One region of the Paenibacillus sp. FSL K6-1122 genome, then DNA from elsewhere that is predicted to be linked to it. Evidence: riboswitches for the same ligand, from Rfam matches in the RefSeq annotation. Region 1 holds a riboswitch; each other region holds the start of a gene.
The links. Region 1 has a riboswitch for cyclic di-AMP ahead of NSQ20_RS10720 (C40 family peptidase). Riboswitches for the same ligand answer to the same signal wherever they lie in the genome.
Positions count from the first base shown of each region.

Region 2: another riboswitch for cyclic di-AMP. It lies ahead of NSQ20_RS00525 (C40 family peptidase); the one in region 1 lies ahead of NSQ20_RS10720 (C40 family peptidase).
Region 3: another riboswitch for cyclic di-AMP. It lies ahead of NSQ20_RS18740 (3D domain-containing protein); the one in region 1 lies ahead of NSQ20_RS10720 (C40 family peptidase).
Region 4: another riboswitch for cyclic di-AMP. It lies ahead of NSQ20_RS07330 (hypothetical protein); the one in region 1 lies ahead of NSQ20_RS10720 (C40 family peptidase).

Region 1 is NZ_CP150272.1:2,383,558-2,391,161, forward strand. Features, by position in the region: gene NSQ20_RS10690 (glycosyltransferase family 4 protein) at 1-392, shown strand, start outside; gene NSQ20_RS10695 (membrane protein) at 528-1,583, opposite strand; gene NSQ20_RS10700 (xanthine phosphoribosyltransferase) at 1,788-2,369, shown strand; gene NSQ20_RS10705 (hypothetical protein) at 2,467-2,796, shown strand; gene NSQ20_RS10710 (hypothetical protein) at 2,916-3,134, shown strand; gene NSQ20_RS10715 (carboxymuconolactone decarboxylase family protein) at 3,276-3,605, shown strand; gene NSQ20_RS10720 (C40 family peptidase) at 3,679-4,143, opposite strand; cyclic di-AMP (ydaO/yuaA leader) riboswitch at 4,149-4,280, opposite strand; gene pelA (pectate lyase) at 4,699-5,661, shown strand; tRNA gene NSQ20_RS10730 (tRNA-Leu) at 5,838-5,921, shown strand; gene NSQ20_RS10735 (carbohydrate-binding protein) at 6,067-7,604, opposite strand, start outside.
Region 2 is NZ_CP150272.1:104,658-112,261, reverse strand. Features, by position in the region: gene NSQ20_RS00535 (M1 family metallopeptidase) at 1-894, shown strand, start outside; gene NSQ20_RS00530 (hypothetical protein) at 905-1,756, shown strand; cyclic di-AMP (ydaO/yuaA leader) riboswitch at 2,002-2,139, shown strand; gene NSQ20_RS00525 (C40 family peptidase) at 2,179-2,613, shown strand; gene NSQ20_RS00520 (GNAT family protein) at 2,969-3,463, shown strand; gene NSQ20_RS00515 (cytochrome c) at 3,614-3,970, shown strand; gene rbsK (ribokinase) at 4,045-5,028, opposite strand; gene NSQ20_RS00505 (4a-hydroxytetrahydrobiopterin dehydratase) at 5,073-5,369, opposite strand; gene NSQ20_RS00500 (hypothetical protein) at 5,620-5,913, opposite strand; gene motA (flagellar motor stator protein MotA) at 6,147-6,947, shown strand; gene motB (flagellar motor protein MotB) at 6,934-7,604, shown strand, end outside.
Region 3 is NZ_CP150272.1:4,153,690-4,161,293, forward strand. Features, by position in the region: gene NSQ20_RS18725 (PspA/IM30 family protein) at 1-406, opposite strand, end outside; gene NSQ20_RS18730 (hypothetical protein) at 518-859, opposite strand; gene NSQ20_RS18735 (polysaccharide deacetylase family protein) at 1,013-1,804, shown strand; gene NSQ20_RS18740 (3D domain-containing protein) at 1,912-2,586, opposite strand; cyclic di-AMP (ydaO/yuaA leader) riboswitch at 2,589-2,782, opposite strand; gene NSQ20_RS18745 (amino acid ABC transporter ATP-binding protein) at 3,007-3,729, opposite strand; gene NSQ20_RS18750 (ABC transporter substrate-binding protein/permease) at 3,716-5,179, opposite strand; gene NSQ20_RS18755 (M20 family metallopeptidase) at 5,363-6,538, shown strand; gene NSQ20_RS18760 (alpha-glycosidase) at 6,849-7,604, shown strand, end outside.
Region 4 is NZ_CP150272.1:1,669,430-1,677,033, reverse strand. Features, by position in the region: gene NSQ20_RS07340 (Nramp family divalent metal transporter) at 368-1,663, shown strand; gene NSQ20_RS07335 (HAD family hydrolase) at 1,805-2,488, opposite strand; gene NSQ20_RS07330 (hypothetical protein) at 2,616-3,014, opposite strand; cyclic di-AMP (ydaO/yuaA leader) riboswitch at 3,130-3,305, opposite strand; gene NSQ20_RS07325 (glutathione peroxidase) at 3,677-4,156, shown strand; tRNA gene NSQ20_RS07320 (tRNA-Leu) at 4,303-4,385, opposite strand; gene NSQ20_RS07315 (urease accessory UreF family protein) at 4,830-5,531, shown strand; gene NSQ20_RS07310 (hypothetical protein) at 5,798-6,001, shown strand; gene NSQ20_RS07305 (hypothetical protein) at 6,029-6,664, shown strand; gene urtE (urea ABC transporter ATP-binding subunit UrtE) at 6,695-7,390, opposite strand; gene urtD (urea ABC transporter ATP-binding protein UrtD) at 7,368-7,604, opposite strand, start outside.

The DNA of each region.
Region 1 (7,604 bases):
CGCAGCGATTGGGGATCTATAATGAGACCATCTTCTATGGTTACACACTGCACCCTGAGGAATTCATGCCATTCTTTGATATTTTTGTACTTCCTTCACGGGCAGAAGCATTTGGTTCCGTCTTTGCTGAAGCGGCGCTGAGTTGTCTTGCCCTTGTGGGTACGGATGTAGGTGGTATACCGGAACAGATCGAGAACGGTAGTAATGGGTTGCTTGTACCGGCAGAAGATCCTTCTGCATTAGCTGAAGCGCTTGAAAAGGTGATGCTGGACCCCGCTTATCGTTATGAACTTGCCCGTTCAGCGTGTGAAAAAGCCAAGACACATTACTCGCTCGGTAGATCAGTCAATGAGTTGAAAAAGATGTATCTACAGTTTCCTAGCCAAGCCTAAAACGTAGTGCAAAAAGTGCGAGCCGCTGTGATAAACAGCGGCTTTTTATCATGTTTAAGGAAAGAGTACCCGCGGTGAATTGTGGTTAGAAGGCAAACGGATGCTCATATTCATGAAATACATGGACCGTGAGATTTATATATTGTTGCGTTTACGAAAGGTGCCCCAGCGGTTCAGTACCAATTTGGCAGCCCAGATTAATGCCATAGTTCCAAAGATGGGGTAAAGGATGGACAGCAGGGAACTGAATCCAAACTGGCTGAGTGAGTAACACAATAGCATAATGGTTAATGTAATGAAACGGGGATGGACACGTATATGTTGTCTCAGTTGCAAGGTCATTCCATAGATATCGGCTACAAAGGTAGTGAATATTTCCATGAAAATAAGGGATACATATACAGATTGCACTGCCCATCCAAGTTGAAAGGCAATGCTGCCCATCGGGATTTCGAATTGGATGATGCCGGGCATCTGAGCTGACATGGCAAAATGAGCTGCCATCAGCATGAAACCAACGCCAATTCCACCCAATACTCCACCCCACTTCAGCACATTCCGACTACGAATCTGGTTACCTACAGGCACAAGAACAGCTTGAGCCAACACCAGATTGAATGAAGTATACAATAGTGGAGACAGCCACACTTGAATAGGGTTTGAGTCTGTCGTCAGTGTGATGAATCGGGAAGCACCTGGATGATGGATCGTACTGGTGATCATGAGCAGAGATAACAGGAGCATCATGGGCACAACGATGCTATTCATTTGTAGGATGGCTTGAATGCCCCGACCGAGAAGCAGATATGTCCCTACAAGTGTGACGATCAGACCTGTCTGATAATGCAAACCCAGATGCTCGACAAAAACGGAGCCTGCTCCGGCAAGCATGACACTGTTCACGCCAATGAGAATGAGAAGGGTCACCCAGGTGATCCATTTGCCCGCCTTATGGCCGAATAAATGTTTGTTCAGATCCTCATAAGAGCGGGACCCGGTATCGTGAGCGATCAGCATCATTTTGGTACCTAACCAGACAAAGAGCATGGTGGATAAGCCTATGGTGATGGTGGCCCATTTGCCATACTGGGTAAAAAACTGCAAAATTTCCTGCCCTGTAGCGAAGCCGGCTCCAACAACCGTTCCAATGTATGTAAATGCGATCTGCAGCACCCGAAATGCCTGTTTCATGTGTTTCCCCTCTCAGGCCCCTGTATAGTTTGGACATGCGGGTACCATGGTACAAGGTATGCTTGACCCACGAAAGTCATGACAATCGATAATGAGCTTTGGTTTGAAATGCGTCCCAAGGACAGCGTCAAGGCAATTTCGCTTGAACTTATAGATAGATATATGATACTTTTACCTCATAGGATAGGCTTGGGAGGTCAAATCATGGAATTATTGAAACAACGAATTTTACAAGAAGGTGTGGTTATCTCGGATCAAGTATTAAAGCTGGATGGTCTGTTGAACCACCAGATTGATCCTGCATTAACGATGGAGATGGGACGTGAGTTCGCTGCCCGTTTTCGTGAAAGTGGAGTAACTCGGGTAATCACGGTAGAATCCTCAGGGATTCCGGTTGCGTTTGCCGTAGCCTATGAACTGGGGGTGCCCCTTGTATTCGCCCGTCGCAAAAAAACACTTCTGGCTGATCCTGATGCTTACTGTGAACGTGTACCGTCCTTTACCAAAGGAATTGTAACTGACATTATGGTATCCCGCGAGTTCATTCATGAGAATGACCGCATTTTGTTCATTGATGATATCATTGCCAATGGAGATGCCGCTCGTGGCGTCATCAAAATTATCGAGCGTTCTGGCGCGGAACTCGTCGGATTCGGCGTTGTGGTCGAGAAAAGTTTCCAGGCAGGGGCACGCACGATTCGTGAACAGGGTATTCCGGTGGAAGCCTTGGTACGCATTCGTTCCCTGAACGATGGAACAGTACAATTTGACGATAACGAAATGTGACATTTTAAAGGAATAGGGCCTATTTTTTGAACTATGCCTTTGCATGACCGCCGATTTCATTTATAATGGGGTTATGTTAGGGAGAGGAGGCAACACCATGGGGAACCAACCGGCAACAGAACAATTTTTTAATGATAAGCTGGCGGAATCGAAAGTTCATTTTGAACGTGCCCTGGATTGTAAACATACGGAATTCGATGACCTTTATCCCTATATGATTGAACATCCTCAATTTTTCTGGTACAAACGCTATGTTGCCTGGTCAGAATTACTGACGATTGTAGGCTTGTGCGAAGAGTTGTCCTTCTCTTGGAAAGAACAATTTACACCGCATCAAGTGGAGTACCTTGAAGAACGTGTGATGTCCGCCAAAGTGCTTGATTTTTGGTTCGAGAAGAACGACAGCAAAGAGCACGCGCAGCGGTAACTTTCAGTCGGGACATAATTTCGAATGACATGACAGTCCAATACAGTCACGTGAGACCTAAATGACTTTTCATTTAGGTCTCTTTTTGTAAATAAATTTGAAATATAGGAGCCATGAAGATGATTAGTGATACAGAATTGGACGCCCTGCGTCTGTCAGGTGAGAAAGTTAGAGTCGTACGGGACGAGCTGGAATCGAACGACGTGAAAGGGATTGTGGTTGCCTGGGATGGCGAGCAGGTACTTATCCGTCGTCAGAATCGACGTGTCGTTAAGCTGGACCGAGGTTACAGCTATCAGCTGTTCAGCGAGCCGCGCCAGAGTCCACTTAGTGAGTAACAGCTGATAATTATGGCAGGGCCATGAGCTTTAAATGTTTGGAATTACCATGATTTCTTGGCATAATTGGCTCACTCGGGAGAGAAGATAGGTACAGTGAGGAAGATCTGTAACTATAGCCGAGAGGGTGTGCTACAAGCCATGACATTGATGAATGATAAAGTTCATGCCTACAAGGATCAGATTGGAGCATTAAGCGATGTGCTGCCAGGTGTGGTGAAGTCGTATCATGAGTTTACCGGAGAATGTTTCCAACCTGGTGTGATTGATGCGAAGACAAAACAGCTAATTGCGCTTGGCATTGGATTATTCGCCAACAATGAGGTATGTACCTTCTACCATGTAGAAGAAGCCCGTGCTAAGGGCGCAACAGATCAGGAGATTATGGAGACCGTAGCCGTGGCTGGAGCTGTTGGTGGAGGACATGCCCTGTCTCAGGGTGCGATGCGAGTGCAGAAGGCGCTGCATTAGTAAGCAATGCAACATACATTTTTAAGTGCAAAAAAGGCATCCGGTTAATAACCGATGCCTTTTTGTATGTGAATCACATTTTACCTAACATTTTATCATACATAAACTGTCCAGTTACCCGACGTGCTGTTACATAACGATCATTGAAGTATGGATTCGATAACTTCGTGATGCTTACACCTTTACTGCTGGAGGCATGAGCGAATTGTCCGCCGCCGATATATACACCTGTATGTGAAATGCCTTTGCCTGTTGTATTAAAGAACACCAGATCACCTGTTCGAACATTGCTCTTGGATACGGGAGTACCTGCTTTGGCTTGCTGCTGCGAAGTACGTGGTAATTCAATGCTGTATTTGTTGAAAAGATATCTCATAAAACCAGAACAGTCGAAGCCGGCTACAGTAGTGCCACCCCATTTGTAAGGAATACCTGTCATGTTGTTCACTACGGAGTTGATACTGCTTGCCTCTGTGCTTGTTGCCCCGGATGTAAATAATACAGCTGCTCCAAAAATGGAGATAATCAGTTTTTTCAAAATCAATGTTCTCCCTTCGATGCCTACGGAGTTAGCTAAGGGTTCGGTAGAAGGTTCCCTATATTTCCTATGTATAAGAATAATTCACCCAAATTGGTTCCCCCGTTTTCAAACATGAAACTCGGCAATGAATAATTAAGTTTTTGTAACTATTTGAAACTATATTGCATAAATGCGTAATTGTCAAACCCATTTAAAACCCTTCGTAATACCTCAATGTTAGCGGAATTAAGGTTTTTATATGAAAGAAGGGATCAAGTTTGGGTATCATTCATGACAAAAACGTCATTATTGGTTCGTTTAAGACGAATTTGGATAAATAAATAGGTTTGTCATGAGTTAAAAGAACTATCCCGTTATGTAGAATTAGAGAGATTATATTCATTAAGTTGCATATATTGACAAAAATCGATTTTTTGCATATTATCTGATTATACAATCCACATATTGGATGAAAATTGATTTTATTATGCGATAAATACAAATAAAGGAGGTTTGGGGCGTATATCATACGTAAAGTAGAAGTGGAAGATTTATAAAAACGAACATAGGAGAGTGTTACATTTGAAAGCGAAGAAAATAATTACTTTTGTCCTGGCATGTACGATGGTGTTCTCAGTAGTTGGAATGGCAGTTCTCCCTGTAGGGACGGTATCTGCTGCAGATGCGTCGGGTACTACAGCGAGTATTTCTGATATTTTGAAGAACCAGCTACCGGATGGAGGTTGGAGAAAAGATTATAAACAGACAAGTGGAGAGTGGGCAAAGTCCACGATAGACAACAAGGCTACATACTCAGAAATTAGAAGATTGGCGAAGGAATTTAAAAAGACGAATGATCCGCGTTACTCCACAGCTGCAATCAAAGGAATTAACTTTTTGATCAACATGCAGTATTCAAACGGCGGGTGGCCACAAGTTTACCAAAGCTCCGGATACCACAAGCACATCACTTACAATGATGATGCCATGATTAATGTAATGATCATGCTGGATGAAGTAGCGGCACGCAAAGGTGATTTCTCATTTATCGACAGTACACTTGCTAACCGCAGTAAAAATTCAGTTGCCAAAGGTGTGGAGGCGATTCTGAATACACAGGTCGTTTCAGGTGGTAAGCTGACAGCATGGGGACAACAACATGATTCCAGCTCTCTTAAACCAGCGAGCGCAAGAATCTACGAAGTGCCATCGCTGACAGCTGGAGAGAGTGTAACGATTGTTAAATTTCTGAAAACCAGACCTGCTAACGCTAAAATTACCGCATCCATTAAAGGAGCGGAGGCTTGGTTTAACAAAGTGAAAATTACGGGTTACAAGTATGAAAGAGCTAATGGAGATAGTAAAATTATCGCTGATTCCAAAGCTGCACCAATTTGGGCACGCTTCTATGAGATCGGAACGGATAAACCAATCTTTATTGGTCGTGACGGGGTAGTTAAATACAAATTAAGTGATATTGATAAAGAAAGAAGAGGCGGTTATGCATGGTATGGCAACTGGCCTTCCAAGCTGTAATTTGTAGTATGCTTCCGTATTAATGAACCAAACTATTAGCAACAGTTAAAGGTAAGGCCCGAATCGACATGGACGTCTGATTCGGGCTTTATTGTTATTATTTTCAGTGTTGACATGATAGATTACGCATGATATATTATTTCTTGTCGCCGATATGGATGACGAAGATACAATATGCGGTCGTGGCGGAATTGGCAGACGCGCACGGTTCAGGTCCGTGTGGGCTAACCCCCGTGGAGGTTCGAGTCCTCTCGACCGCATCTAATAAAAAGACTCCTTAAGCTAACGCTTAAGGAGTCTTTTTTTGCATTTTTTGATATAACACTAACTTTAGTGATGAGTATTCAAGAGGTTAGTGCTTAGCTGCACGTACAGCAAATGTCTTCCATCAGCCATACGGAACGTTTATTGTGCTGCGGTAACATTAACGCTGTCAATATTCGGTCCTTCCGATCCGGTGGTAACCACTTTCAATGTATTGGTCCCCGTGTTCATGGGGACCTGTATTGTTTTTTCAACCCAAGTGGACCAGCTTCCCGTAGCGGGAAAGGGCTCGTTGCTGATGACTTTGGTTCCGTTCACAAAAATGTCGAGGTTCCGAGTGCCGCTTTCCAGCGCATAACGAAACTTTACGTTTTTGGTACCTGTTGTCGTGTTATTAATGCCGTTCCATTGAATGGCTGAACCAGTCATCGCATTGAAGTTAACATACCCGGAGCCAGTGTAACCGGGGTAGATTGTTTCAATGGCAGCTTCCGTAAGTGACGTTCCGGTCTCGGCTTCATACGTCGTGCCACTGCCTGTATTCCCGCCGCTATTTCCGCCAGTAACGTTGGCAACAAACGTTGTTACGCTCTGAGGCGGGAGCTGTGCCGTGAAGGCTCCATTGGATACGTTAAGCGAGGTTCCGCTTGCCAGGTTTCGACTGCTGTCCGTAATCCATGAGGACACAGTAGAGGCATTACCATTTTGCAGAACGAATTTTTGGCTTGTGGCTGAAGTTCCACGGTTAATTGCCACGACGACGACTTTGTTATCACCTTTATAGGCTGAGACAAATGTGTTCGTATCCGGATTTTTCGTTGCATCGACTCGCAGGTAGCCTGGACGCACGAATTTAGAGAAATGAGCCATATTATACCCGCGTTTGCTTATGGTACCGTCCTCTTTCATCGGACCATACTGTCTGCGGATGTACCACCACACGTAGGCCTGGAAATCACCTTCTACCATGGCATTGTGCATGTGATAGGAAACGTCTAATGCTTCAGGCCAGCGGTCTGCTGAGTTGTTGTCACTGTTTGGAACATACACTTCAGTCATCCACAGTTCTTTACCGGCTCCTTTTTGCTTAAAGAGAGGGTAGGCAAAATTCGAAATCTGGGTTCCATACGTATGTGCTCCCAGAATGTCCATGTTGGCAAGTGCCTGCGGATCATTCAGGATTGGGTCGGATATGTTCTTTAAGTACTGGAAGGATTCAGGCGCCATGACTTTGGTACCTTGGATGGACCCGGCATTTTCTTTCATGAATCGAAGGATCTCTTGTGGAGTCCACCAAGTCCAGTCATGAGCATAATCCGGTTCGTTTTGTACAGAAATGGCATACAGATCTACGCCGTTATTTTTCATGTAGGTTACAAAGTCGTTCAGATGTTGCGCATATGCGGTATATTTGTCGTATTTCAGACGTTTGGCATTTGTGTCCCCATTGCGGTTGAATGTTTCAACCATGCTGCTTGGAGGATTCCATGGGGATGCAAATACAATAGCACCCTTTTCGATAGCCCGTTTGGCTGTGGCAACTTCACGATACCAGTTATTGGAATCTGGATCAACGTAGATCCTGAGAATGGAGAAGCCTAATTGATTCTGGTCATTACCAAAAGCAGTTTCACGTTGAGCGGGAGTCAGATCACCAATCCAGGCAGGAAGGTTAATGC
Region 2 (7,604 bases), 2.3 Mb from region 1:
CCCAAAGCGGGGAACGGCGCTGGAGGTATGGAATACCCTACGCTAGTTACAGCCTTTGGAGCCGATGACACCACGCCAGGTTATGACCTGGAACGAACCGTAGTCCACGAGATCGGACACCAGTACTTTTACGGCATGGTTGCCAGCAACGAATTCGAGGAAGCCTGGCTGGATGAGGGATTCACCTCTTATGCAGAAGACAAGCTGATGGAGCAGGAGTACGGATTGATTCCGAATCTGCCGGTACAATCGGGACTGATTACGTCTCCTTCATCTTTAACACAAGAATCCTGGAAGTTCGATTCACAGAATGAGTATGCAGCCAATGTCTATACACGTGGCAAACTTGTATTGCTTGGTATCGAACATCAAGTCGGCGCAAAAAAGATGGAACGCATTCTCTCTACCTATGTGAAGAAGTACCGTTTCAAACATCCCACTTCATCTGATTTTCAGAAAATTGTGGAACAAGTGACCCGCACTTCCTGGTCTGATTATTTTGATCAATACGTCTATAGTAACGGGATGGCTGACTTTGCTGTAGAGAAGATTCGTGTTACGCCCGTACAGAAAGACGGTCAAACATTGTACGAGTCATCCGTGACGATCGCAAAAAAAGGGAGTGATTACAACGCCGTTCCTATTCGCATTGCTTTTGAAGACGGGCATATCCTCACCAAGCAATGGAATGGAAAAGAAGATCGCATCACGTATAAATTAACTCACACATCCCCCGTATCCTGGGCCATGACCGATCCTCTGTACTCGATCGTGCTGGAGAACCGCCATATGAACAATTTCCTGAAATCCGGACTGGATGAGCAGACGAAGTCCCGCTGGAGCATGAGTGTAACCAAACTAATAGAAGCCATATTCGGAGGTCTGTCATGGTGAGGTGGAAACGGTGAAAGCGAAAATACGTGAAGGCTGGTTTCTCGTCCGTCAGCATATGTTCATTGCCGCACTCTTATTTCTCTATCAACTCATTTGGGGATATTTCTTCTATCGAATGGTACAATCGGCCGTCATCCCACTGCTCCTACGCTATCCAGATGCTGATGCCGGTGAGCTGAGTACACTTTTGTTCAAAATGGAAAGTCAACTTAACCTGTCTACCCATCCGGAGGTTCATCGTTATCTATGGATTCTCGGGGGCATGCTGCTGGTTCGCATGTTGATCAGCCCCCTCATTCAGGCAGGACTGCTCTACTCACTTCAGCACTTTAATTCTACAGAAGAGCGCATTCCCTTTGTCCGCGGAATCAAAAATCTGTGGAAACCGATGCTGCTGCTCCACACCATACGTACATTATTGATACTTCTGCCCGCCTACTGGCTCATACCGAAGCTCTACTCGATTCTCATGGACGGATTTCATTCCCTTCAATTACTTTTGCCTGGCATACCTTATGTTGCTGCCTGGATTGTATATGGTTGGATCATCCACCATGTCATACTCTATATGCAGTTCGGTGTGTCGGCACCGGAAGGAGAAGGCGGGGCTCACGGTACCCTCAAAGCACTCTGGATTGCACTGCGTCATCTCATCGCTGTAATCGGCATTGCATTACTGCTGGGCGGAGTACACCTGCTCGTCTTTGGGGCATTCACTACAGCCTCATGGTTATTAACGGGACTTACCGGACTTATACTACAACAGACGTATCCACTTGCCAGATGTCTATTGAGTCTGTGGAAAATATGCAGCCATTTCCGATTATGGCAGTCCAAAATATCCAAAGGTGAGAGCAGATAGTTTAAAAATTGTTACCATCACATGTTAAACTCATGGCCTAATATGTACTTATAAATAGGCAAACCTCAACCTTTCCCCGTCAAAGGTCGAGGTTTTTTTTGCTAAATTTGTTGCTAAACGTTGCCAAAGCCGTACTCCTCTGTTACAATAATCGCAGTGAGTTTTTAGTAACAACTTTGTAATCTTTACATTCATATTTGTAACTACTTAAAATTAAATCGTCATTTCTTGATTTCGCAGGTGCATAACTAGCATAGCCAAATTCCTGGCACCTGGGAAGCGGGGGAACCAGTTATGGGTGAATTGATCTTGCTACAGAGGGATCATAGGGGACCTTCAACCGAATCCTTAAGCTAACCTCGCAGGCATTGGAAGGGGAATATCTCTTGTTCAAGAAGAAATTAACCGCAGCTGTACTTAGCATCACATTCGCTTTATCGCTTGGTGCAGGTAGCGCATTCGCAGATTCAAAGATGGACACAGTAATTGATTCAGCAATGGGAACTACATACAAAAGTGGGGGAACAACGCTTAACGGCTTTGACTGCTCCGGATTTACCCGGTATGTATTCGACAAGTTGGGTATTGATTTGGCACGCCAATCCAGTTCCCAATTCGACATGGGCGATTCCGTATCCCGCATGGAGATGAGAGCTGGCGATCTGGTGTTCTTTAATACAACAGGTAAAGGCGTATCCCATGTAGGAATCTTTGTAGGGGATGGAAAGTTCGCACACTCCTCTTCTTCCAAAGGCGTTACGATCAGTGCATTGAGTGAAAACTATTGGGCCAATCGTTATGTTGGCGCGAAACGGATTATGAGCACGGACGCATATGAATCACTGGCCCTTGACTAGGGACAAGCTGAGCAACATGATGCTGTAACCATTAACCATACTGGAACGAAGCAAGAAGCATAACAGAACCGCCCGGTACATTCTCCGCAGGAATGTATCCGGCGGTTTTTTTGTGCTTCAATCCTTATTCATGTTGCAAGTTATACTCGGGGCATATCCTGCGACATCAACAGGTTCATTTTGCGTTCGTTCGTCCGTGCCCTTATGATGTTTTTACCCATCCCGTTATAATATAAACGAAATTACCGGAACTTTTGTTTCATTTTTTTTCTTGGGAAGGAAGACTTGCTAAATGAACATCTCTTTTGTAGAGTGGACAAAGAGTTCTGTTTCAAGGAAAGGAGCATGCAGGTGTATGAAGGAAGCCCCCGTAACGTTTCACGTTGTACCCATGCGAGAAGAACATGCGGAGCTTATCTGCAGTTGGCAGTATGACCCGCCTTACAATATCTACAGCTGGCTCCCCTGGGAGCAGATGAAAGCTCTGGAAGTGGAATTCGGAGATGCACAGCTGCGGCAGGAGCAATATGCAATCGTCCTGGATCAGAACGATCGTATATGTGGGTTTGCTCAATACTTCCCACTTCAAGGGGTAACCCGGATTGGCCTTGGCATGCATCCAGAGCTGTGTGGTCAGGGTCAAGGGACAGCTTTTGTCACTGCCATTGTACAGGAAGCTATTCGCCGAAATCCCACGAATGAGATTGATCTGGAAGTACTCACTTGGAATGCTCGTGCCATTCAAGTCTATCTGAAGAGTGGATTTGTCACCCAGGATACATACGAACGACAGACCCCAAGCGGCTTGAAGCCCTTTCACTGTATGGTTTATGAAGGGCCTCGCGGTTAGAATCCATTGAAAAACAACCAAATTTGCCCCTTGTTATGTGATTAGTTCAAAAAATTCCCACAAAATGCTATGATGTCAGTACAGGTTCCGTTATAATGATATGGATAGTTTCAGGTTAGATGATCTTTCATTCTGGAGGGGACATAAGGGATGCACAAATGGATCATGAGCGGAGTATTTTTTGCAGCATGCGCTTTAGCTATTGTTTTAATGTTTACGCTTCCAGGGAAAGAAGAAGTGGCTGAAGAAGCCAAGCCAACCATGCCGGAAGTAACATTGGATGCCGGACAAGCTGAAGCACTGGTCAAAGCCAATTGTATCTCCTGTCACGGGGATCAGCTTCAAGGTGGCGTAGGACCTGCTCTGGCCAACATCGGCAGCCAGGATGATCTGGAGAAGATCTATTCTACGATTGTCAAAGGTAAAGGTGGTATGCCTTCCTTCAAGGGCAAACTGCAGGACGAAGAGATTGCAAATATCGCCATGTGGCTGTCAGAGAAGAAATAGTCTCTGCACACGCATAACAAAGAGGCCCTTAATCCCCTTTTGGGAGAATAAGAGCCTCTTTGTTATACCAATTATTAAGCCTCTGCGGCATGCTCAGCCAGAAAGGCCTCAACTTCACGTGCGGACGGCATCCCGGACTGGGCGCCAAGCTTCGTCACGGATAACGCGGCCGCACCCATGGCGAAGCCTACGGCCGCGTCCAAAGTCTCACCGCGCGCGAGGGCTACCGCCAGCGCGCCGTTGAAGCAATCGCCAGCCCCGGTCGTATCGACGGCGCTTACGGCGTAGCCGGGCGCACGGCACGCGCCGGCACGCCCTGCTTGTACGCGGCCACCAGGCGCCGCCGCGTACACAGCCCCCTCGGGGCCGAGCGTCGTGACGACAGCGGCCCCGAGGGATGCGGCGAGCTCTGCGACCGCCGCATCCAGGTCTTCCGGCCGGAGATGACCCCGGCCGGTAAGCACGGCAAGCTCGCTGCGGTTTGGCGTGACAACGTCGACGCACCGCAGGAGCTCCTGGGGCAGACCCGGCACCGCGGGAGCCGGGTTGAGCACCACCAGTGCGCTGCCTTCAGCCGCCAGTTGGGCGGCGCGGGTAACCGCTGGCAGCGGGATCTCCAGCTGCAGCAGCACCGCTGCGGCTGCAGTCAGGCTTTTTACCGTATCCGCCTCTTCCAGCATCTCAGGCACCACTTGCCCATTCGCACCAGGAATAACGATAATCCGGTTGTCTCCCCGAGAGAGCCAGATGGAAGCCGTCCCTGTAACCGTGTCTTCCAATATGCGAACCTGCGAGGCATCTGCACCACTTTCCGTCAGACTGTGCAGCAGACGTTCGCCAAAACCGTCCGATCCCACCGCACCAATCATCGTAGTCTGTCCACCCAGACGCGCAGCGGCAACAGCCTGATTGGCCCCTTTGCCACCAGCGAGATAATGTAGCTCCTCACCGCTCACCGTCTCTCCCTCTTCCGGAATCGTGTCTGTCTTCACCACAAGATCCATATTGAGACTGCCTACGACAGCAATAAGAGGTTGTTTCTGATTATAGTCTGACATGTATGGTTCACTCACTTCTGGCCGCGTGATAATAACCGACCTCGTTATTGCGACCTCATTTTGTCATAAGCTTCGTTATATTGCCCTGCTTCCTTGATATCTACAGATGTAATACCACCCGCATCCCATGATGTGAGACGCAGCGTAACCGTTGTATAATCAATCGTAATAAAAGGATGATGATTGAATGCTTCCGAGATCGCAGCGACCTCATCCACAAATGCAATCCCTTTCATGTAGTTGGAGAACACGAATTTACGTACAATCCACCGTCCCTCTTCCAGTTCCCAGCCTTCCAGCCTTCCCAGATGAGCTTCGACTTCCTCTTGCGAAAAAACCATGCGTTATCTTCCTCCCCATAGGATGGTACATTACAGACATGCGTCCGTATAACCACCGACACCTTCGGTGCGATCAACAGCAACCTCAAAGGCCAGGCTCACCGCCATGCGGTTGGCCCATTTCACGACTAACATCTTACCACGGACAAGCTTCAAAATCCAATCAACTACATGGCATAGAACCAATAACCATAAGGCTTTGAGGAGAATTCCAATTCCATATACACCCCTAAAGATGCAAGTAAACACACTAAATTAAAGGTACAAATGTCAACTCTTCTTCCCCGATCAAAATATGAATGCGGTGCTGTTCCTTATCATGGATGACCACGCCACTTCCAACCGGAATAACAGACTCCTCGCCCAGCGCATAGAACAGATCCTCCGCCAATGCCTCATCCACTTCAAGTTGGTCAGATGCAACCAGTCTCTCCCACTCTTCCGCGTCCATTTCAAAGAAAACATACCGATCCGGTATGCGTCCGATTGCCGTTGTCAGATCTGTCAAAATTCCTTCATAATCCCGTCCATGCTTTACGCCCATTGGCTTTTCACTCCTATTCGGCCCCTAAGGAGCGGATTTGATCTTATTATACCTGAAAATAGCCCTTAAAAAAAAAGGCCTTCTGGTCGATAAATACATATATGACCGTTTTAACTGTTTTAGCAACCGTAAGGAATGCCTAACATTGAACGGATTGCGGCCAAAAATTCGTCCGGAAGCCCGAACACAGCCGCTTGAAAGGATTCAATTTTATCTCATGGATGAGGTGTATGATGAACATTTCAACGATTATTGGACTAATTTTGGGGCTGGTCTCCCTTGTATTTGGTATGTTCTTGAAGGGTGCGCCCTTAATCAACCTGGTTAACAATCCCGCAGCCTACATTATTATCTTTGTTGGTACGGCAGGAACCATCTTTATCGCATTTCCGATGTCTGAAGTTAAGAAAATCCCTAAGCTTTTCGGGATTGTTTTCAAAAATCAAGTACTTATTGATCGCGTATCCCTGATCGGCACATTTATGGATTGGGCTTCCACTACCCGTCGTGAAGGTTTGCTTGCACTGGAATCAAAAGTAGAAGAGATTGACGATCAGTTCCTTCGTGGCGGTATGCGTATGATTATAGACGGCAACGATCAGGAATTTGTGAGTGATGTACTCATGGAAGATATTCATGCTACTGAGGAGCGCCACCGTGGCAGTGCCTTGATCTTCGCTCAGGCGGGGATGTACGCACCAACGCTCGGGGTTCTCGGGGCCGTTGTAGGTCTCATCGCAGCACTTGCCGATCTCAGTGACATGGAGAAACTCTCCCATGCGATTGCGGCAGCATTTATCGCAACACTCCTTGGTATATTTAGTGGTTACGTGTTATGGCACCCGATGTCTAACAAGCTGAAACGGATGTCCAAGCAAGAAATGGAGATCAAGCTGATGATGGTTGAAGGACTGTTATCCATACAATCCGGTGTCTCCACCATCGCCATCAACCAAAAGTTATCCGTATTCCTGACACCTTCCGAACGTAAACAACTGGAAGAGAAGGAGGGATCACCAGGTGAAAAAGGCTAAGAAGCACGAACCACATGAAGAGCATATAGACGAGAGCTGGTTGCTTCCCTATTCCGACTTGATGACCTTGTTGCTCGCTCTGTTTATTGTATTGTTCGGTATGAGTTCAATCGATGCAGCTAAGTTCGAGCAGATGGCTTCCGCACTAAACAGTGCATTAAATGGAGGTTCCGGGATTCTGGACCATTCGTCCATGAATCCGGATACGCCAGGTGCTGATTTGGGTAAGAACAAACAGGAACCTACAGAAATCACCAAGAAAACACCAGCTCAGATTACAGATGCACAGATGGCTAAGAAAGAACAAGAAGACCTGGAGAAACTCAAAGAGCGACTCGACAAATATATCTCGAAGAACGGACTTTCGGACCAGCTGAACACCAAGCTGAATCAGTCTGAATTGAAGATCACCATCAGTGATAACGCCCTGTTCTCCTCAGGCCGAGCAGATGTGAAGCCTGAATCACGATCCCTGGCCAAAGCAATCTCAAGCATGCTACAGGAGTTCCCTGAATATGAAGTGGTTGTATCCGGTCATACCGATAATATTCCCATTTCGAACAACCAATATAAGGATAACTGGGATCTAAGCGCAGATCGTGCGCTCAACTTCCTGAAAATCCTGTTGCTGAACTCGCAATTGGACCCTTCCAAATT
Region 3 (7,604 bases), 1.8 Mb from region 1:
GTTTGTTCTTCATTTGAGTCAGTTGCTTACGCATCTCGTCGAGCTTGCCACGCAGGTTATCCGCAGAAGCCTTGTTTTGGTCATAGCTGGTTTTGTACTCAGCCATCTTCTCTTCAGCAACCTTTTTCTCTTCCAGGGCACGTCGAGCCAAATCCAGATTCTGAGCACGTGCCGCCGTATGCGCCTGCTCTTCACGTTTCTTCACAAGAGCTTCCTGCTCTTCGAATAACTGCTTGAATTTCTTCTCAATGGCGATCTGTTGAGCTACTGCTTTCTCCGCATCTTCCAGATCCTCTTGCATGTCACGGATATATTGGTCCGTCATCTTGATTGGATCTTCCGCCTTGTCAATAATGGCGTTGATGTTAGACATAGTTAAATCACGCAAACGTTTGAAAATGGACATTATGTTATTCCTCCTAGTCGATATTACATCGTATATAAACATACATACGTAACAATCTACAACTCGTTTCAATTTTAGCAAATAAAATCAAAACATTGAATGGTTCTTATGTCAGGAAGATCGTTTATCTTTGTTCAGATGATCCTCCATCAACCTCTCTGCAGTCTGCACGATTTCGTCGATCTGCATCCGCGTGATGGAATCAAAATGGATACCCATGATCACCGTAACGGTTACTTTCAGCTGCAAGGCAGCCTTTCGGGCAAGCCGCTCACACAGCTCTTGTTCTTTATGCCCAGGAATATGTACTGTCGTCCCGCTTACGCGCTCATGATCCACGTAGAACGTGGCTACGGCGCCAATATGCGCCTTTCCTCCGGTAACGAGAAAAACCTTATCTTCTCCTGCTTCAATCACCTGTAAACGTATGGATTTCAAATCATATGTACTCATACCCATCCACCTATCCTTTTCTATATGTTATATATGGAGGAATTATGGCTGTCATGAGCTAAATCGGCAATGAAACTTCTCACACTGCGCATATTTTATGGAGACCCCGGGCATACCAAGGAGAACGTCATTTTGGAAAAGGAGGCCGTTATTATGCGCGTACGCCTCATTATGCTAATGGTTATCGTTATTTTTCTCGGAGGATATCATGCTCCAGTTTCATCGCGGGACGTTTCAAGCCCGCCAAGTGAATCCGTATCAGGTTCGGATTCTGCGGAAGAAGAACAACTGACATTGGGACAATTACGTCAAAAATATGCCGATACGTTTAAAACCAATGGTCCTTCAACCAAGAAGGTTGCACTGACTTTTGATGATGTACCTGATCCACGGTTTACTCCACAAGTACTGGATGTATTGAAGAAGTACAATGTCAGAGCTACATTCTTCATCGTGGGTAGTCGTGCTGAGAAACATCCGGATCTGGTGAAACGCATTGTTAAGGAAGGGCATATGGTTGGTAATCACAGCTACAATCATCCTGAATTCAGTAAGCTGTCGATGAATGCCTTTCGCAAACAAATTTTACATACCGGGGATATTATTCAACGTTTGGCGGGTTATACGCCCAAGATGATTCGGCCACCTTATGGAGACATTAATGAAGAACAGCTGAGATGGGCTGCCAAACAACACTATAGCATTGTGAACTGGAACGTAGACTCCCTGGACTGGAAAGGCCTTTCAAAGGAACAGGTGAAAGATAACATCCTGTCTGCCGTGAAACCTGGCTCCATCGTTCTGCAACATGCTGGAGGCGGTGTAGGGTCAAACCTGAACGGCACGATTAAGGCTTTGCCTGAAATTATTGAGGAACTACGTAATCGGGGATATGAACTGGTCACCTTGGACGAAATGCTGGGATTGCCAAAGGCCAAAGATTAGGATGACCGTGATAACAAATAATGAGAATATTAAAAGGGTGCTGTTCAATCGCGAATTAGCGACTGGCAGACACCCTGTTTGAATTCATTTTAAATGTTATTTTCTCTCTACTTCAGAATGTACAGCTCGATATCCTGAAATCCAAATGTGCTTACGGACTGTTTGCTACCCGGGATGAAGATATCAATCCGGTGACCTTTGATTGCACCGCCCACATCACGTGCTGTGGCTACAAAAGCTTGTTTTGGCAATCCTGGATGGCTGTGACCAGTTACCAGTACTTTGGTTCCGAGTGGAATTACACTTGGATCAACTGCAATTGTGCCCAGTTCAAGGTCATTTCCGAAATAATCGACTGCACCCCATCCTCCATTTTCAGACGGATCTGCAGAGTATGCCGTTGCTTTTACGTTCACAGCTTTGCTGTAATCGAATGTCTTACCCCAGGCTTGAACCACTTTGTTATCTGCGTTAACGTCCAAACTTGCTGTGGTAACCGTTTTGGCTGGGGTCTTGCTCTCCGTTGCCGCAGCGGCTGCAACATTGTTTGCCTTACCGGGAATCGTAATTTTCAAACCACCATAAATATTGTAAGCCGAAATATCGTTGTTTGCTTTAACCAACGTGTTGAGTGCTACTCCATATTGTTTTGATAAGGTGTAGAAGGTATCCCCTTCTTTGGCCACATGAACTGAATCGGCGTGAGCCGGAACGGCTTGAATGAGCATTGCTGTTGTCATTAATGCTACTGCTGTTTTGGCTATACGTTTCTTGTTAATCATGGTCTTCCTCCCTCATTGTGCCTGCGAAGTTAGTTGTCGGATTCGGATGAGGAGCCACCCTATAGGTTCTTCGTTACATTTGAAATGTTATGTACCCAATTCACCCCAAGCAGTGTGCTGTTGATCTTCCCCCTGCACAATCTGCATCGTTACATCCCCCGCACTCCCTATCCGGAAGTTTCGGCAGAGTTCAATATATCACAATTTTGTAACCTGAACTTGTAGTAATTCTTACCAGATGGTTTTTAGCATGTAAGCATTTGTAAGAATACTGGTTAATTCAGAAAATTTGGTTGACCCGATTCCTTTACATTTGGTAACAGAATAGTTACTTTTCCGAATCCATACGTCATTATTATCCATAAAAAATAGCGTTACCGACTCGAAGTCAGTAACGCTATTTGATCAACCATTTAACATTTAGAGTACTTTCGCAAGAAAATCACGTGTACGTGAATTTTTTGGAGCTCCAAACACCTCATCAGGTGTTCCCTCTTCCACAATAACCCCGCCATCCATGAACAGGATTCGGTCTCCCACTTCACGTGCAAAACCCATCTCATGCGTTACGATGACCATCGTCATCCCGCCTTCTGCAAGACGTTTCATGACATCCAGCACTTCGCCGACCATCTCAGGGTCCAGTGCCGACGTAGGCTCGTCAAACAGCATCACATGCGGCTGCATGGCCAATGCTCTAGCAATGGCGATCCGCTGCTTCTGTCCACCAGACAGCTGATTCGGGAATGCATCTTTTTTATCGTACAAGCCTACGGTGTTAAGCAGATCAGCGGCAATTTTCTCCGCTTCCTGAGTGGATTGTTTCTTTACTTTAATCGGAGCAATCGTAATGTTTTGCTCTACCGTTTTGTGTGGGAACAGGTTGAAGTGCTGGAACACCATGCCCATTTTCTCACGAGTTGCGTTAATGTTATGCTTGGGGTCCGTGATTGACACGCCTTCAAAATCAATCTCTCCTGAGGTAGGCTGTTCCAGCAGGTTCAAACAACGCAAGAACGTACTTTTACCTGAACCGGAAGGACCGATAACCACGACAACCTCACCTTTGCCAATCGTCACGTTTATGCCCTTAAGCACATCGTTATTTCCATAAGATTTGTGTAATTGTCTAACGTCTATCACTTGCACTCAACTTCCTTTCCAGTCGTCCCAGCAGCTTGGACAAAATGAACGTCATTACAAAGTAGATGGCTGCTGCAATCAAAAATGGACTCAAGCCTTGGTACGTAATGTTCTTGACTACACTTGCCTGATACATAATATCCACCATACCGATAACGGAGATAATGGAGGATTCTTTGATGATAGTTATGAATTCATTACCGATCGCTGGTAATACAGCTTTGAAGGCTTGTGGCAATATGATATAACGCATCGCGGCGCCTCTTCCCATACCTAATGAACGCGCTGCCTCCAACTGACCACGATCCACACCTTGGATACCTGCACGGAAAATCTCCGCCAGATAGGCACCACTATTGATTGAAAGTGTAATGATACCTGCCTGAAGTGCAGTGAAGTTAATGCCAAAGCTCAGAGAAAAACCATAGTAAATAATCATCAATTGTACCAGCATCGGTGTGCCACGGATCACTTCAACGTATGCCGTACCGATCCAGCGCAAGATTGCAGCATCATGCAAACGGAACAAACAGATGATCAATCCAATAATTACCCCGAAGATAACCCCAAGTGCAGACAACAGAAGTGTGTATCCTACACCTGTAGCATAGAAACTTTTGTACTCCCAGAATACTTGGAAAATATTTTGTGATTTGTTCGCTTTATCCGCCATCAAGAGGCTGGCGTCCGTCACCATCTGATTGATTTTATCTTCGCTTTTCAGTCGCTCCAGTGTTCCATTTACTGCAGCTAGCAGCTCGGTATTACCTTTACGAATCCCGATTGCCGCTTCTGCTTGCTCTTCGTCCGGAACAGCAGCAGCAAGTCCAATGATATCGTCCAGATAACCTGCAGCAACGGTATCTTCAACGATTGCCGCATCAATGCGTTTTGTTTGCAGTTGAAGCACGATATCCGAGATTTTATCCAGCGCAGTAAGCTTCGCCCCTGGAATACTCTGTCCGATCGTTTCCTGAATGGAGCCTTTCTGAACGCCAATCTTCGCATTTTCAAGTTCTGCCATAGTTGGATATTTGTCTTTATCCACATTTCGAACCATAATCACTTGTTTTGATTTATAATAGGTGTCGGAAAAATCGATACTTTTCTTCCGCTCATCCGTCGGCGTCATACCTGAAATCACCAGATCAACACGCCCGCTCTGCAATGAAGGCAGGAGACCGTCGAAGCCCATATCCTCAATCACAAGCTCAGCGCCAAGATCTTTGGCAATCTCTTTGGCGATCTCAATATCGAAGCCAACGATTTCATCTTTGCCATTAATCACTTTATGGAATTCATATGGTGCAAAATCGGCACTTGTACCGAGCACCAGCTTTTTACTGCTTGAATTATCTGTAGTTCCACTTGCAAGTGCCACAGGAACGGCAGTCGTCAGCAGAATAACAAAGGTCAACAGCATCATGGTGTAACGACTTATTAATTTCAACCTTTTTCTCTCCCCTTACAATACTTTGTATGCTTCTCATGTTGATGACTGAGTCATTATAAAGTACAATGCATGATTATGCAATGCATTTTGACATTACAAATCTTGACTTGTTTCTGAAAAAATAAAGCAAACATGATATAATCAATGAATTATTTTCATTTTTGCATAAGGAGTTTACTAATGACAGCTAACAAATCACAAATTCTGACGGTTATTGATCAATATGCTTCCCGTTTTAAAGCCATTTCATCATATATCGGTGCCAACCCCGAACTGGGAAATGAAGAGTATCTCGCTTCTGCCCGTTTGAAAGAAGAACTGCTCTTCCACGGTTTCACTGTAGAGGCTCCAATCCTAAGTCTGGAGACAGCCTTTATCGGAACCTATTCAGCCGCCAAACCCGGCCCTACCATTGCTTTATTGTGCGAATATGACGCCTTGCCGGAGATCGGTCACGCTTGTGGTCACCATCTGATCTGTATGATGAGTCTTGGGGCCGCTGTTGGGCTAAAATCTATTCTGGATGAAGTAGGTGGAACCATTAAAGTGTTTGGTACCCCCGCTGAAGAGACACGTGGTGCCAAAGTTCCGATGGCTGAAGCAGGTTTGTTCGATGACTGTGACGTCGCTCTCATGGCGCATCCATATTATGCCTACGAAAAGTCAGGCAGCTCGCTGGCTATTGATGCTGTGCAATTTGAATTCCATGGCCGATCTTCACATGCTGCTGCAAGTCCGCACGAAGGCATTAATGCTCTTGATGCCGTCATTCAAACGTTCAACGGAATCAATGCATTCCGGCAACAAGTGAAAAGCACCGTTCGGATTCATGGTGTGATCAACAACGGAGGTCAGGCAGCCAATATCATTCCTGACTATGCTTCTGCGCAATTTTATGTACGGGCAGCAACTCGTAAAGAACTGAATATCCTCACAGAACGTGTGATTCAGATCGCTGAAGGTTCTGCTCTCCAGACAGGATGCAAGCTGGTGACATCCAACTATGAAACGTCCTATGACGAGATGGTTACCAATGAAGCATTCTCAGCTGCGTTTAGTCAAAATCTGATGGAACTTGGGATCCCGCAAGAAGAGATTGTGAGTGGTAATGATCACGGCTCTATGGACATCGGTAACGTTTCCCTGAAATGTCCTGCAATTCATCCCTACATTCGTGTTGTAGACGAGGTGCATACACTGCACTCCATAGCCTTCCGTGACCTTGCACTTCAGGAGCGTGCGCTGGATGGCATGATTCTGGGAGCCAAGGCACTTGCAACAACAGCCTATGACGTACTGAGCCAGCCAGAGCTGCTTCAAACCATCCGCACGGAGTTCGAGCAAGCTATTCGCTAAAATTTACTTTCAACATGTTATATAGGGGTGCCCTGAACAATCTTGAATTCCAAGTTGTTCAGGGCACCCTTTTTTCTAAATTAGCTGTAAGTATATTCAGCACAAAGCTGGAAATGCTGTGAAAGAAACCTTTGAAAACGATGAAAATAATACATTTTATTACAGTAAATGTGATTCGTTTGCTGGCTAACTTGGTTAATTATAACTATAAGTGCGTGTTCAAAAGACCGGTTTTCAGTACCGAGAAGATGGGATGAAGCGGTCTTTTGAACAACCTCTATAACTCATCCTATATTCAGGAGGTGCTGTCATGCTGCTCGAAGCCATGTATCATGTTCCTCGTGACAAATGGGCTTATGCTTATAATTCGTCTACCATACATCTGCGCGTACGAACCAAACGTAATGATGTGCACTACGTGACTGCACTGACCGGAGATAAGTACGATTGGAACGGAACATACAAGGAAATTCAATTGGAGAAGGCTGCTTCTGATAACATGTTTGATTATTGGGAGGCTGCCGTCAAGCCACAATTCAAACGTCTCACTTATATATTTCGGATAACTGCCGGTTCAGAAGATGTTTTTCTTGCGGATAACGGAATTCATTATGAGACCCCCTATCCAACTGGAGGATATTATGAGTTCTCGTATATACATGAAATTGATGTGTTTAAGGTGCCCGAGTGGGCCAAAGAAGCCGTCTTTTATCAGATCATGACGGAACGGTTTGCTAATGGAGATCCTAAGCTGAATCCAAAAGAAACGCATGACTGGGGTGGCAAACCTGAGTTGGACAATTATTTTGGTGGAGATCTGCAAGGTGTGCTGGATCATCTGTATGACTTAACTGAACTTGGCGTGAACGCCATTTACTTTACCCCGTTATTCCAGGCCAATTCCTACCACAAATACGACACGATTGATTATAAAAAAGTCGACCCCCATTTCGGTGATAATGCCTTGCTTAAACAATTGACAGAAGAATGTCATCGCCTGGGTATACGTGTCATGCTTGACGCGGTGTTTAACCATTGCAGCGAAGACTTCCCTCCTTTTCAAGAC
Region 4 (7,604 bases), 710 kb from region 1:
CTGCCTTCCTTTCAATTTAAACTTCTGGCTCATTTTGAAACGCAATTTTGTATCTTTATCAGCTTTTACAACTTTATTATTTTCATGCATTTCAATGCCATGGCTGTATTTTCCCTAAGGTTGGGTAATATACGAAGGGGCATATTCAAGCTACAACCGAAATTTTGTGCTGATACATAAAAGTTGCACTAGACAAAAATAATTGAAGGAGTACAATGTAACAATAAACATAAAAATTTAGATATATCATGAGCGGTTTGTACCGCATCAATATCTCCAAATCAATAATTCAAAGTCAGGTGATTATCGTATGAGTAAAAAAAATCCGTTCAACGCTCCTTCAAGAGAATCATTATCTACTGCGGGCATGGCCCCTTCCCTTGGAGAAGCACATAGTTCCATGAAAGTTCCGCAGAATGCTGCATGGTGGAAGAAATTCCTCGCCTTTGTAGGCCCAGGATACCTCGTTGCCGTAGGTTACATGGACCCGGGGAACTGGGCAACAGATATCGCAGGCGGCTCGCAGTTCGGGTATACCTTGTTATCCGTTATCCTGTTATCGAACCTGATGGCCGTTGTCCTTCAGTCGCTGGCTGGCAAGCTCGGTATCGTCACTGGACGGGATCTGGCTCAAGCCTGTCGTGAACGATTCAGCATGCCTGTTGTTATGATGTTATGGATTCTGTGTGAGCTTGCCATTGCAGCTACCGATCTGGCTGAAGTCATTGGTTCTGCCATCGCATTAAAACTGTTATTTAACATCCCCATGTTATACGGCGTTATCATCACCGCAGTTGATGTACTCCTGATTCTTGTTCTGCAAAACAAAGGCTTCCGCGCTTTGGAAACTCTCGTCATTGTGCTGATGGCAACAATTGCCCTCTGCTTCGGGATTGATCTGTTTCTGGCAAAACCGGATATGGGCGGTGTTCTCCATGGTTTTGTACCAAATGTTGAGATCCTGCAAAACCCGGCTATGCTCTATATTGCCATTGGTATTATCGGAGCAACCGTGATGCCGCATAATCTGTACCTGCATTCTTCCATTGTGCAGACCCGTCAGATCGAACAGACACCACAGGGCAAAAAAGAAGCCATTCGGTACTCGACCATGGATTCTACGATTGCGCTGACACTGGCCCTGTTCATCAATGCAGCCATCCTGATTGTATCTGCCGCTGTATTTCACAGTGCTGGTATGACGCAGGTTGCTGAGATCGCTGATGCCTATCATCTGCTGACACCTCTATTGGGTACTACGGTCGCAAGTATCCTGTTCGGTGTGGCGCTGTTAGCATCAGGTCAGAACTCTACCCTTACAGGTACACTCGCTGGGCAGATCGTTATGGAAGGTTTCCTGAACATTCGAATTCCGGCTTGGCTACGCAGACTGGTCACACGTCTGATCGCCATCATCCCCGCGGTAATTGTGACAGCCATTGCAGGAGAACATGGCACAGAAGAACTACTCATTTTGAGCCAGGTCGTCCTGTCGCTTCAATTGCCGTTTGCTGTAATTCCCCTGGTGATGTTCACGAGTGATAAAAAAAGCATGGGTGCATTCGCCAACAAATTGTGGCTCAAAATCATCTCATGGGTCATTGCCGCGATTATCGTTGTGCTGAATGTATATCTGATCATTCAGACGATTCGGTTATTCTAATCTCATTTTAATTGGCTAAATACTAAAAAGGCTGATCAACTCCGGTATTTTATACCCAGTTGATCAGCCTTTATTGTTGCAATACAGCAACATGTTTCCTTTTATAGTAAAACTCAAACTCCAATAAACAACCATCTGCATCTAATCCTGATTTGGTATCAATAACGGCAAGAGTTGATCCAATGAATCAACGGTCCAATCCGCACGTTTGTCATCCGATAGTTCTGGCTGGAATCTTCCGTAACCCTGCATAATTCGAATCGTACGCATGCCCAGCTTCCGAGCAGGTATAATGTCGTTATCGATCCGATCGCCGATCATGACGGCTTCCTCCGGTTCACAACCGGCCTGCTTCAAGGCCACAGCGTATAACTCAGGGTCTGGCTTAGACACTCCTTCTTCAGCCGAACATGCCAGAACATCAACATACTTCCGCAAGCCATAGCTTTCCAGTCTCTCTTCCGTTCCAGGACTCTGATTGGCAATAATGCCAATGCGATAATGCCGTGACAACTGCTGAAGAACGGAATCCGCTGAAGGAAAAGGACGTTCAAGATCTTTTTGAAACTTCAGCTTGTCCTGAATCTGTTTCTGATGCCCCTCGTCTTCAACGAATGTGCGAATCGCCACTCTCATAGGCCATTGCTCATATTTTCGGTAACAACTCGCGAACAGTTCGCGTACCGCCTCAATTGTCACCGGATACCCCAAAGCACAAGCTTCACGGACAAACTGTCCGATAATATCATCAACCGGCTCCCATTCATCCACCAGCGTATCTCCAACATCAAAAAACAACCATTTCAATCCACCTACATCCGGCACGCCAATTCCTCCTTGTAAGCATAAAAAAGAAGACTCACCATCCTGCATGAGTCTCCTCAAACTTCCGTTTATCGATACATTCAATTATAACAGGCACCTTACACCTGAGCAATCACAAGCTATGGCATTAACCATTGAGGAGAAAGCCAACTTCCCCATTGAGCGAATATACAATCCGGTCTGCGCCCATGCCCCGATAGATGCCCTTAGGATGACTCTGCTCCGTAATGACGCACAGGGATTTCGATGTCCATGAACGGCAGATCTGTAAATAACGACAGGTCAGATTCAGGCTGTTCTCGAAAATAAACACGTTGCCTACGCTGCCCTGCGGCAAAAACCATTTTTGAGCTGCAGCCGTATTCATGCGAATGACATGTTCTACTCCGATTCTACGGAGTCTTCGCTCTTCCCCTGCACTGTTGGTTAGAACGGCAAACGGCATTTTTTTGTACATCAGCAATTTGATAAATTTACGTCCTGCTTCATTTGGAGCAGTCACTAAGATCATCTCAGTATCCATCATTCGTTCCTCCCTTGGCGTGAAAAGACAACAAAAAAGAAGCGTGGGGGACCAAGGCCTCCCGAACGCTTCTTAAATAACCCATGGCGAAAACACCATGAACCAGCGTACGGCTTGTTGCCTCTCCCTTTAACGCTTACGAGGTTAGCTGACGGATTCGGGCGCGAGAGTCGCCCTATTTCCGGCTGTCACCGGAAAATTCACCCCATGAATGCCCACTGTCCTGGACAGCGCATTCCGTTGGTTCCCCCGTTTCCCATTCATTAATGAATGGAAACTCAGCGATTAAAATATCGTTCGTATATCTTAAGGTAAGATCGAGCGATATTATCGTTTGTTTCGTTTTTCAAGTACAATTTAGTTTAAATTGAAATTACGTTATGAATCATACACCCGTGCCATGTCGGTGTAAAGTCCGCCCAGATCACCAAATCGGCAGATTTTTGCCAATTCCTATCCATAATAACGCTTACAACAAAGTTATACTCTATCTATCTCTTCAAGGCTATCTAATTCTCACTCTGGCGTAAATCACTTCGCAATTCATTCACGTATTCTGCACAACTTGCCTGTTTTGATTCTTTTAACACCATATTAGTTTTGCAATATTTAATTGCAACCAATATAATAGAAGATATAAGAGTAAATAAATGGAGGCGATTTAGATGACAGTCTACGATTACAAAGTGAATACCCTTCGCGGTCAAGAAGTTGAAATGTCCGACTACCGTGACAAAGTGCTCCTGATTGTGAATACGGCAAGCTCATGCGGCCTTACCCCTCAATTCAAAGGTCTGCAAGAATTGCAAGACAAATTTCAAGATGCTCCATTTGAAGTTCTTGGTTTCCCAAGCAACCAGTTTGCACAGGAAAAAGGATCTTCCGACGATATTGCCGAGTTCTGTCAGATGAATTATGGCGTGAGCTTCCCCATGTTTGAGAAAATTGATGTGAACGGTTCAAGCGCTCACCCTCTTTTCCAACACCTTAGCACAGAAGCTCCTGGCCTGCTCGGCTCCAAAGCAATCAAATGGAATTTCACCAAATTCCTGGTGAATCAGAACGGACAGGTCATTAAACGTTATGCTCCCAAAACAACACCGGACAAGATTGAAGAAGATATCAAGAATTTGCTGCAAAAATAATACACAGGCCACCCGTAGCCGGTAGGTAGAGCAACATTCCTCCGGTAATGGATGGCCTTTTTTCAACCCAGATGTCATACTGTTCGAAAAAGACAAAAAAAGCAGCTTCCCATTAATGGAAAGCTGCTTTTTAATCGTTCATATGATGCGGTCGAGAGGACTCGAACCTCCACGGGCATACGCCCACTACCCCCTCAAGATAGCGTGTCTGCCATTCCACCACGACCGCATGTCGTAAATAATCGGCAACAGAATTGATTATACCGGGTTCAGAACTAAAAGTAAAGTATTTTTTAATACTTCTTTTTCAGCTAGGCATTTTCATCAAAAATCGCATAATCTCGTCATCATTACCCATGAACTGCATATGATTAGATTTGATCCCCTCTCTTTAGGTAAGAGCCGATCTTGTTGGTTCATTTATATATAGTCCTTCCTTATATATAGTCCTCCCTGCACTTCGCAAAATAAATAACACAATAAGTTATATAAAATAACACAAATATTAAATCCCAGATTTAATCCATTAAATTTCACGGATACCATTGACAAAAAGCGGACATTCATGGGATGATAACTATCATATAATTCGGATTTCTAAACACAAAGCAAACAAAAAGGAACATAAATGTCACTTTAAGTTACATTAAACGAACACAGGAGGCGAATGATTGTGAACCGTGGGAATAAGCTGCTCGATTATGTCAAACTGCTTGATTCCTCTATTCAGGTTGGAGGGTTCACCCATTCCTTCGGCATGGATATCCATATCAGGGAGGGTACCATTCGTAATGCTGAAGATCTCGAATCATTCATGCGTTGTCAGTTGCATCCGAGCATCGTTCGTCTTGAAGGTATGGCTATCAAAGGCATCTATACCGCAACAGATCACAAGGATACATGGCGGATAGCTCTGATCGACAAGCTCGTCCATGTTCAGCGAACCCCTGGAGATCTCAGAGAACAAGCTGCCGCCATGGGTAAACGATTGATCAGACTCGCACGCGCTCTGCACCCCTGGATTGAATTCAGCCAGCTCGAACAGATCTTTGCCAAATATGATTCGGTTGGCTGCCTCTCCACTGTTCACGCCTGGATTAACCACCACCTCGACATCCCGGTCGAGGAGGCGGTCCTTGGTTACCTGCATTCAGCCATGAATGCCTGCATAACCGAAGCCTCCAAAGTCATTCCCCTGAACAACGATACAACCAAGGATCTGATGGTCCGCCTGGCCACAGATCTGGAGAATGAATGGAAGACCGTCAGCGCCTCGGCTGCGGATGGACTGGCACAGCCAACCTCGATGTCCATGAAATCGTTTTTCCCCAGTTTCCATATGCTCGGAGCTGGACTTCATGCCTACAGGGCCTAATCCTCTTCCTCCTCATACCTGCTCCCCTTCATTCAAACAAACTAAAAAACACGCGGCAACCTCCTTGCCGACGTGTTTTTTGTCATTTTATTTGTTTTATTTACGTATTTACGCCATTTATAATCACAAAATACACTTTTTTCCGTCTTTTTTAATTGTTAGATGACGAATTTACGTATATAATGAAACATACAGCTCGCATTTCTATATATTCTACATGAAGAAAGAGCGGCTGAATACTACATTCTAACCAGGGGTGAACCCTTTTGAACAAGAAAAAACCAGTTACTCCGTTCGGATGGGCCATCAAACGACGGCTAACCGAACTTCAAGTGGACCAGAAGACCTTTTGTGAACAGCATGGCATCCCACCCTATCGTTTATCCAATCTTATTCACGGCACACGCAAAGCAACCCGATTCAGACACCTGGTCGCTGATATTTTGGATATTCCAGATGAACTGAGATAAGATTTCTGCCAAAGGAGGGTCTCATCCATGAGACATGTTACATCCGATCTGGAGAGGCTGTCGTTCCAGTCCATACGTCACCAGCTCATCATTGTTGATGACAATTGGATTATCCAAAGTTGTAACCGTGCCTGGCAACAGGGACTTGGTCAATGCTCACCAAACCCGGATATACACAGTAGTCATAGACACTACCTGCACCTGACGGAAGCCTGGGCAAAACGAGGCAAGAACGCTAACATGGCACTTGTCGCACAGAATTTGAAAGAACGCGGAATACCCTTTAATCGAAATCATACATATGACATCTGCGTGTATACTGTATACAACGAAAAGAGGTGGTTTCGTGTAGAACTCACCCCTCTATCTTATTCAAATTCAATTCTGGATACCGATCTCGCTTTAATTGCACACATGGATATTACCGAACAAAGAAAGACAGAACACCAATTGAAGAAAGCATTGTCTGAAGTGCGCACATTGCGCGGACTGCTGCCTATTTGCGCTGTCTGCAAACAAATCAAGGACGAAGAGGAACACTGGAACTCCGTTGAGAGTTATCTGGAGAAGCATACCCACGCCGAATTCACGCATGACATCTGTCCGGAATGCATCCGGCGGTTATATCCGAAATACTCGAATATCCTGGACAAGCGCTCCTAAAACCTTTCTCCACTGGCCGACTAACTACAACTATACGGAGAGATGATGTTCAAACTGCGACATATCCAGTTCTTGCGGTGTCCCATGCAGGGTTATGGTTCCTTTGTCCATGATATAGATGTAATCTGCGGCACTTCGTACAAAATCAATACTCTGCTCTACCAGCAGAACCGAGAGGTCCCCCTTTGCCTTGAGCTGCAAAATAACCTGCCGAATGTCCTCCACGATAGAAGGCTGGATGCCTTCTGTCGGCTCATCCAGTAGCAACAACCCCGGACGCGAAGCCAATGCCCGGGCGAATGCCAACTGCTGCTGCTGTCCACCACTCAGATCCCCGCCCTGCCGTCCATACATCGTAGCAAGCACCGGGAACATCGCCAGTACATCCTCCGGGAACGTTTTTACTCCCGGTGCACTTGTCTCCAGACCGAGCAATAAGTTTTCTTTCACCGTAAGCTGCGGGAAAATCTCCCGCCCCTGCGGTACATAACCAATCCCTGCCCTTGCCCGCTTGGCTGAGTCCAAGGTGGATAACTCCTGATTTTGCCACTGAATACTGCCCTTGCGTGATTTGAGCAGCCCCATTAATGTTTTCATCAACGTTGTTTTCCCCACACCGTTACGGCCCATCAGACACACCACCTGTCCAGGCTGTACATCCAGGTTCACACCACGAAGCACATTGCTTTCCCCGTAGCCGGATTCAATTCGTTGCAGCGACAGCATGGTCATCCCTCCTTTTGCCCAGATACACTTCCGCCACTTTCGGGTCTGCCTGTACCTCCGCCATCGTACCTTCCTTCAGCAGTTTTCCTTCATGCATCACCGTTACCTTGGCTGCGAACTCTCGCACAAACTCCATATCATGCTCCACCACCACAACCGAGCGCTCACGCGCAATCTCTTGCAGAAGTCGCCCGGTCTTGTGTGTTTCTTCATC